2 regions of the Streptomyces sp. RLA012 genome follow, and region 2 is predicted to be linked to the other one. Evidence: riboswitches for the same ligand, from Rfam matches in the RefSeq annotation. Region 2 holds a riboswitch; the other holds the start of a gene.
What was found. Region 2 has a riboswitch for cyclic di-AMP ahead of RV986_RS13835 (M23 family metallopeptidase). Riboswitches for the same ligand answer to the same signal wherever they lie in the genome.
Positions count from the first base shown of each region.

Region 1: linked by a shared signal. The riboswitch ahead of RV986_RS21840 (transglycosylase SLT domain-containing protein) and the one ahead of RV986_RS13835 (M23 family metallopeptidase) in region 2 are both predicted to bind cyclic di-AMP.

Region 1 is NZ_JBWDPA010000002.1:4,809,245-4,813,449, forward strand. Features, by position in the region: gene RV986_RS21830 (hypothetical protein) at 251-577, shown strand; gene RV986_RS21835 (hypothetical protein) at 1,255-1,578, shown strand; cyclic di-AMP (ydaO/yuaA leader) riboswitch at 1,848-2,011, shown strand; gene RV986_RS21840 (transglycosylase SLT domain-containing protein) at 2,016-2,741, shown strand; gene RV986_RS21845 (HAD family hydrolase) at 2,725-3,636, opposite strand; gene RV986_RS21850 (FAD-dependent oxidoreductase) at 3,939-4,205, opposite strand, start outside.
Region 2 is NZ_JBWDPA010000002.1:3,014,609-3,018,813, reverse strand. Features, by position in the region: gene RV986_RS13845 (M16 family metallopeptidase) at 1-105, shown strand, start outside; gene RV986_RS13840 (M16 family metallopeptidase) at 102-1,490, shown strand; cyclic di-AMP (ydaO/yuaA leader) riboswitch at 1,741-1,901, shown strand; gene RV986_RS13835 (M23 family metallopeptidase) at 1,914-2,678, shown strand; gene RV986_RS13830 (GntR family transcriptional regulator) at 2,868-3,563, shown strand; gene RV986_RS13825 (HPr family phosphocarrier protein) at 3,746-4,027, opposite strand; gene RV986_RS13820 (bifunctional acetate--CoA ligase family protein/GNAT family N-acetyltransferase) at 4,205-4,205, shown strand, end outside.

The DNA of each region.
Region 1 (4,205 bases), 1.8 Mb from region 2:
ATCGGGCGATACGACCAGGCATATACCGAATCGCCGGAGGGCTGGACACCGAAGACTACGAGGACACCGCGATGAGCATGCACATCCGTACGTCCTTTCCCCACGAGACGACTCACGACGACCTTTGGATCGCTCGTCCGGACCGCCTCACCGACGCGACCGCGCCCCACGACCGGCAACGCCACCCCTGATACGCGGGCCACGGCGACGCCTCCATCCGGGTGGACGCCCACGGGCAGACCGCCCGCCCTTGGTACAGCGGGAGCGCGGCCTCACCTCCCTGCGAATCGCGGCCCTCGCGCCCGAACCGCTCAAGGCCTTCGTCTGCACGGCCGGGCCGCCAAGGCGCTCGCCCACGTCGCCCGCCCGCCGGAACCCGTTCATCCATACGTGGCTGCTCCACCCGACCCGGGAGTACGAGGAGACCGAGGAGTACGAGGAGTACGACGGGATCCGGGCGGCCGTCCTGACGGTGGGCGGCCGACACGACCCGCACATCGCGGCACGGCGCGACGCCTGGTCGAGCACCTCTCCCGGATCACGTACGCGGCCCGATCGACCCCTGATCGACCCCTGATCGACCCCTGGCCGCACCAGCACCCGAACCGAGGTCCCCCTCCGAGCCCGCCGATCGGCTTCCCCCACGAGACGCTGACGCGCGCCCTCCGGCGACGACGTACCCCTCCCTTCCCGGCCGCCGAGTGGCCGACACGGTCCGGCCCTCCCCCGACGCCCTTCGACCCTCGGCACTCCACCCTCGGCACTCGACCCTCAGTACTCCACCCTCGGCGTACTGGCCCTGGATCTGGCCCCAACCCGGCCCGAAGGCGTGCTTCCCCTGGGACCCGGCCGGCGGTGGCTCCCTCGAACTCCCTTTGCAGGCAAGGGAGTCGGACCCCGGCATCGCCTTCGGGAGCCGGACCACCCGAGCACCTCGGGGAGCCGGACCACCCGAACACCTCGGGGAGCCGGACCACCCGAACACCTCGGGGAGCCGGACCACCCGAACACCTCGGGATGCCGGAGCAGTCCGAGCCCCTCGGGGTGAGCTCCCCACCGCAACAGCACCCGCTCGACGCGGTCGATCCATCCGCACCCGCCCTGAACTCTCCTGGGACGCGAGGGTCGAGACGCGCCCCGAAATCGGCCGCGGCGCACGGGAGTTCGTCACCTTCGACGAACTGATCCGCGAGGACGGCCACGAGACGGCCACGAGGTGGTCTTCTGCCGGCGCCATGGGCGACCCTGAGAAGCATGGCGCGGACCGGTGAGTTCCTGATGGCTCTCGACGAGGGGATGCTCGCGTACTTCCGCGAGATGGCCGACGAGATGGTCACCCGGTTCGGGATCTCACGGGCCGAAGCGGTGGCGAGGATCAACAGGGCTTACGCGGGGCACGAGTTCGGCCCGTATCCCGACCGGATGTGCCACGAGCTACCCGAATACTGGGCCTACGGCCTCTACTTCAAGCCCAATGCGGGCCGGCTCCCCGACGACGACCCCGACACGGATCTGTCCGTGTGGGTGGTGCGCCCGGCCCCGCCCGAAGGCCCGGCGGCCTGGACGCTCGAACCGTAATGCCCGAGTTGCCGCCATTGCCGCTTTATTCCTGCCCGGTTGTGTGAGTTGGGTCACGCGCGAACATCATGACCGACCCACCCCCACTTAATGACTCTCCCTTTACATAAGGCAAGTTGAGCGTCACCTTCCGGAAGAATCGGGCAATTCCCCCCTCGGTTTGTGCAGGTGATAGCGATCTACACCGGGAAATCAGGGCTTGTTCCGGACATGTGCTCTCGCATACGTTCACGTCGATCCGGACGGACCGCCCAATCCTGCCGCCGCCCGGAGAAATCCCACCCGACCCAGACACACGCGCGGCAGGAGCGGGGGACCCAGGTAAGCCGCCGATCCGGACTCCGGAACGGCTAGGGGTTAAGTCGCACACCGTGCGGCCGGGCAGCTCCCGTCCGAACCCGACAGCTCACCTCGCAGGCGCCGGAGAGGAATCCGACATGGCCGCACCTGGTAATGACCGCTGCCCGAAGACCCGTACCTTCCTTTACCGCGGCATCCTCGCCGCGGGAATGGGCGGAGTCGCACTCGCTCTCCCGATCCTGGGCGCCACCTGCGCCCAGGCCGCCACCGTCACCGCCGCCAGTACCACGACCGACGTCCGGCTCATCACGTACAAGGTGGTCGCGGGCGACACGCTGGGCTCGATCGCGAAGAAGTACCCCTCAAGCGGCGGCTGGCTGAAGCTGTACCAGGCCAACCGCGCGGTCATCGGCGCCGACCCGACGACACTCCGCCCGGGTCTCACCCTGACCGTGGGTACGAAAACCATCCAAAGCACCAAGAAGACGACAAAGCCGAGCACCAAGTCGGCGGGGTCCACGACCGCCTCCGCGAAGAAGTACACGAACAACCTCGACGGCTGGATCAAGCAGTCGCTGGACATCATGGCCCGGGCCAAAATACCCGGCACCTACAACGGCATCCACCGCAACGTCATGCGCGAGTCCTCCGGGAACCCGCTGGCCATCAACAACTGGGACTCCAACGCCAAGGCCGGAATCCCCTCGAAGGGCCTCCTCCAGGTCATCGACCCGACATTCAAGGCCTACCACGTGCCGGGAACATCGAATAACCCCTTCGACCCGGTCGCCAACATCACCGCCGCCTGCAACTACGCGGCGAAGGTCTACGGCTCGATCGACAACGTCAACGGGCCTTACTGACGGTGCTGACCGGGTGGACGGGGAGGACAGGGGCGAGGGGGCTGATGGGGTTGATGGGGCTGATGGGGCTGATGGGGCTGATGGATCCAATGGGGAACAGCCTCTCCAGCACCACCGCGATCCCGTCCTCCTCGTTCGACAGGGTCACCTCGTCGGCCACCGCCTTCAGCTCCGGATGGGCGTTGGCCATGGCGACCCCATGGGCGGCCCAGTCGAACATGGGGATGTCGTTGGGCATGTCGCCGAAGGCGATCGTGGCATCGGGCGTCAGACCGAGGTGGGCCGCCGCGAGAGCAAGGCCCGTCGCCTTGGTCACGCCACATGGCTGGAGTTCGACAGTGCCGGGCCCGGACATGGTGACGGTGGCCAGGGAGCCCACCGCTCCCCGGGCCGCGGAGGCCAACTCGTCGTCGGACAGCGAGGGATGCCGGAGCAGCACCTTGCTGATCGGCTCGGTCCAGAGGTCGTCGCGGCGACGCACCCGCACCGCCGGGAGCGTGGGGTGCGGCATCACATACCCCGGCTCGATGAGCGTCAGCCCGTCCACGCCGTCCTGGTCGACCGCGGCGTAGAGCAGCCCGACCTCGGCCTCGATCTTGCCGAGGGCCGTCTCCGCGAGTTCCCTGTCCAGGGTCACCGACCAGAGCAGACGGTCCGCCCCCGCGTCGTACAGCTGCGCCCCCTGCCCGCACACCGCCATTCCCACACCGCCGAGTTCGTCGAGCAACGGTCGTACTCTCGGCGCCGGGCGCCCCGTCACGACCAGGTGCCGGGCGCCCGCCTCGGTCACCCTCTCCAACGCGGCCCGGGACCGGTCGGAGAGGGTGTCGTCGCCGCGCAGCAGCGTTCCGTCCAGGTCAGTGGCGATGAGTGAATATGCGGTGGGAGCGGCCATGATCAGAGAATACGGATGGAACGCCCCTTCGGCCCCGCGCGAACCGGACGACGTCCGGTATCCCGTCGGCAATTCCGTTCACCGTACGGGGCGTACCGGGCGTACGAGGTCCCGTTCCGCCCCCACGCGGCGAAGCCGGCGGTACGGAGGAAAACCGAGCGGGATGTCACTCCAGAGGATGACGCGGCTCCACCGACCGTGACCGCCCGAATCCCAACTCGACCTATGCCATGCGAGATTGGGCCCGGCCCGGGGCGTGGCCCGCAGGCCCTCGCCCCTCGGCCGTACCAGCCCCGGTCGCCTCACCCGTGCGCGCCCGCCAAGTGCTTGGCCAGCCGCGGCGAAGCGAACTCCGTACCGCACACGAAGCGCATCACCGGCCCGTACGAGGCCGCCGCCGGCAATCCCGTGAAGTACAGCCCGGGCACGGAGGACCGATACCCGGCGCCGAGCTTCGGGGTGCCACGGCTCACCGCCAGCGCCGTACGCAGCTCATGTCCCAGGAAGTCCATCGCGGCGATGTCGACGCGATAGCCGGTCGCGGCGATGACATGGTCGGCGGAGAGCTC
Region 2 (4,205 bases):
CAGGAGGTCGCCAAGTCCCGCCTGCGCCCCGACAACCGTGCGGTGCTGGTGTACGAACCGATCGCTGCCGAGACCACCGAAGAGGACGAGGAGGCGGCGAAGTGACCGAGCTCGCCACCATGGACTTCCACCCGCGGCCCCAGGCGGGCCGGCCCAAGCCCTGGGCCTTCCCCGCACCCGAGCGCGGCACACTGGACAACGGCCTGACCGTGCTGCGCTGCCACCGTCCCGGCCAGCAGGTCGTCGCCGTAGAGGTGCTGCTCGCCGCGCCGCTGGAGGCCGAGCCCGCGGGCCTCGACGGCGTCGCCACGATCATGGCGCGTGCCTTCTCGGAGGGCACCGACAAGCTGTCCGCCGAGGAGTTCGCCGCCGAGCTGGAGCGCTGCGGCGCCACCCTCGACGCGCACGCCGACCACCCCGGCGTACGGCTGTCGCTCGAAGTGCCCGTCTCGCGCCTGCCCAAGGCGCTCGGTCTGCTCGCCGACGCCCTGAGGGCACCGGCCTTCGCGGACAGCGAGGTCGAGCGGCTGGTGCGCAACCGGCTCGACGAGATCCCGCACGAGACGGCCAACCCGGCCCGTCGCGCCGCCAAGGAGCTCTCCAAGCAGCTGTTCCCGGCGTCCTCGCGCATGTCGCGCCCGCGTCAGGGCACCGAGGAGACCGTCCAGAAGATCGACTCGGGGGCCGTGCGCGCCTTCTACGACCGGCATGTACGCCCGGCCACGGCCACCGCCGTGATCGTCGGCGACCTGACCGGTGTCGACCTCGACGCGCTGCTCGCGGAGACCCTCGGCGACTGGACCGGCTCGTTCGCCGAGCCGCGCCCCGTGCCGTCGGTGACCGCGGACGACACCGGTCGGGTGATCATCGTGGACCGTCCGGGCGCGGTGCAGACGCAGCTGCTCATCGGCCGCGTCGGCGCCGACCGGCACGACCGCGTCTGGCCCGCCCAGGTGCTCGGCACCTACTGCCTCGGTGGCACCCTCACCTCGCGTCTGGACCGTGTCCTGCGCGAGGAGAAGGGCTACACCTACGGTGTGCGGGCGTTCGGCCAGGTCCTGCGCGCCGCGCCGGACGGAACCGGCATCGCGATGCTCGCCATCAGCGGCTCCGTGGACACCCCGAACAGCGGCCCGGCGCTCGACGACCTCTGGAAGGTGCTGCGCACCCTCGCCGCCGAGGGGCTGACGGACGCCGAGCGCGATGTCGCCGTGCAGAACCTGGTCGGTGTGGCACCGCTCAAGTTCGAGACCGCGGCGGCCGTCGCGGGAACGCTCGCGGACCAGGTGGAGCAGTACCTGCCGGACGACTACCAGGCGACGCTGTACCAGCAGCTCGCCGCGACCGGCACCGTGGAGGCCACCGCGGCCGCCGTGAGCGCCTTCCCGGTGGACCGTCTGGTGACCGTCCTGGTGGGCGACGCGGCGCAGATCGAGGAGCCCGTCAAGGCTCTCGGAATCGGTGAAGTGACCGTCGTGACGGCGGAGTAGAACGCGGAACAGAACATGCAGCCGAACGCGGAGTAGAACAGCACGACTCCCAGGGGCCCGGGTGACCGCAGAGTCGCCCGGGCTCTCGTCTGCCCGGACTTGAGCCCCAAGATGTCCGTATTGATAGGGAGGTTGCCTGTCTGCCCTGTGGCATGCACTACAAAAGTCGTGATCCGTTTGTCGATTGAAAGTTGCCCCGTTTAGCGTCGGTGCGGCTGTTCGCCAGGCAGTGCGCCGCGCCCGCGGCACCGGACAGTCATCGCCGAGTCCCCGTACGGCGCGAGCCAGGGGAGCCGGGGACCCACACGCAGTCCCTGGGGTGAATCGGACGCCCTCCCGAGAGGGGATCCGTAGGAGACCTTCCTGCTCCGAACCCGTCAGCTAACCCGGTAGGCGAGAGGGAAGGAAAGGATCAACCTCTCCATGGCGTTCACCTGTGGCCCCGGGAAACACCGGCGTCCGAGCCGCGCGAAGCGCACCACCACGAACGCCGTCGGCGTCGCCGCGCTCACCACCACCGGTGTCATCGGAACCCTGGCCGCTCCGGCGTTCGCCGCGGACACCTCCGTCGAGCAGACCGGGCTGAACCAGGCCGTCACGATCGGTGACTCGGTCGCCGCCAAGATCGACGCGCAGGCCGCCGCCCAGCAGCAGGCCGCCGACGAGGCCGTCGCGAAGAAGCAGGCCGAGGAGGCCGCGCGGAAGCAGGCCGCCCTGGAGGCGAAGAAGGAGCGCGAGGCCAAGGACCGCGCCGCCCGTGCCGCCGAGCGCAAGCGCCTGAACACCTTCGTCCTGCCGATCACCGGCTCGTACATCTCCACCGGCTACAAGACCGGCGGCAGCCTCTGGTCGTCCGGCAGCCACACCGGTGTCGACTTCCACGCCGCGTCCGGAACCTCGGTGCACGCCGTCGGCTCCGGCACGGTCGTCACGGCCGGCTGGGGCGGTGCCTACGGCAACCAGATCGTCATCAAGATGAACGACGGCACCTACACGATGTACGGGCACCTGTCGTCCATCGGCGTCTCCGTGGGGCAGACGGTCACCCCCGGGCAGCGGATAGGCCTCTCCGGGGCCACCGGAAACACCACCGGGCCGCACCTCCACTTCGAGGCGCGCACGACGGCGGAGTACGGCTCCGACATGGACCCCGTCGGCTACCTCCGCTCGCACGGAGTGAACATCTGACGACCGGCGTCAGTACTTCCGAAGCCCCGGCTCACCCCGAGCCGGGGCTTCGTCGTTTCGAACGGCTGTCTGTCCAAAAAATATCCATGGATTCCGGCCCGCCATCGGAAATTCCGGTTCTCTGCAATAGAGTCGGTGAACAAGCGTCAATCGACCGCGTTTCGCGGGGATTAAGGCGGAGGTCCGGTCATGCGCATTCCCGCGCACTCGGTATGCACGGCGATCCGCGACGACATCGTCGCGGGTGTCTACGAGCGCGGCAGCCGGCTCACCGAGGAACTGCTCGCGCGACGCTACGGCGTCTCGCGCGTCCCCGTGCGCGAGGCCCTGCGCACCCTGGAGGCCGAAGGCTTCGTCGTCACCCGCCGCCACGCGGGCGCCTGTGTCGCGGAGCCCACCGAGCAGGAGGCCGCGGACCTGCTGGAGATGCGCATGCTCCTGGAGCCGCTGGGCGCCGCCAGGGCCGCGCAGCGCCGTACCGAGGCCCACCTCAAGGTGCTGCGAGGCCTGGTCAGGCTGGGTCAGGAGCGGGCCAGGAGGGGGAACAGCGAGGATCTGCGCTCGCTGGGCGGCTGGTTCCACGAGACGCTCGCACAGGCGTCCGGAAGCCCCGCGCTGACCTCCACGCTGGGCCAGCTGCGGCACAAGATCGCCTGGATGTACGCGGTCGAGGCGCCGGCCAATCCGGCCGAGTCCTGGGCGGAGCACGGCGGGATCGTGGACGCGGTGGCGCGCGGCGACAGTGAGCGGGCGCGGGCCGTCACGGCGCTGCACACCGAGCGCGCGACGGTCGCGCACCGGCTGCGCTTTCCCGGCGGGGGAGACCGCCCGGAGCGTGTGAGGACTTCGCAACATCCCGTAAACATGACGGGCCTGCGGCATTAACACCGGCACCGTATACAAAGAGGAGTAATTCGCGGGGGATTACTTTTGCTGCCCGCAATTCGAAAAAGCGAAGAGCCCGCCCGATGTTTTCAGGCGAGCCCTTCGATATGTGTGCCGGGCGATGTCTTTTGGTGTGAAGACCGCCGCCACGATCAATTGACGACCTCCGCCGGGCGGGATCTTCAGACGGTCTCGGGGAGCTCCTCGAGACCCTCGGCCACCAGCTTCGCCAGCCGGTCGAGCGCGGCGTCCGCGCCCTCGGCGTCGGAGGCGAGGACGATCTCCTCGCCGCCCTGGGCGCCCAGGCCGAGGACCGCCAGCATGGAGGCCGCGTTGACGGGGTTGCCCTCCGCCTTGGCGATCGTCACGGGGATACCGGAGGCCGTGGCCGCCCGGACGAAGATGGAGGCGGGACGGGCGTGGAGGCCCTCGGCCCAGCCGACGTTGACGCGGCGCTCAGCCATGTGATGCTGCCCTTCGGTGTTCAGGGTTGTCTAGACCAGTGTTCCACAACGTGAAGCGTGCCCGGAGCAGGCATCGATCCTGCCCCGAACCCGGCGTCGGAGCCCGGCCTGGATCCGACTTCGGTGGCCCCAGCCTGCCCCGCGCCGTTGTCGGACGCGAGCCGTACTCTGGGGCCCA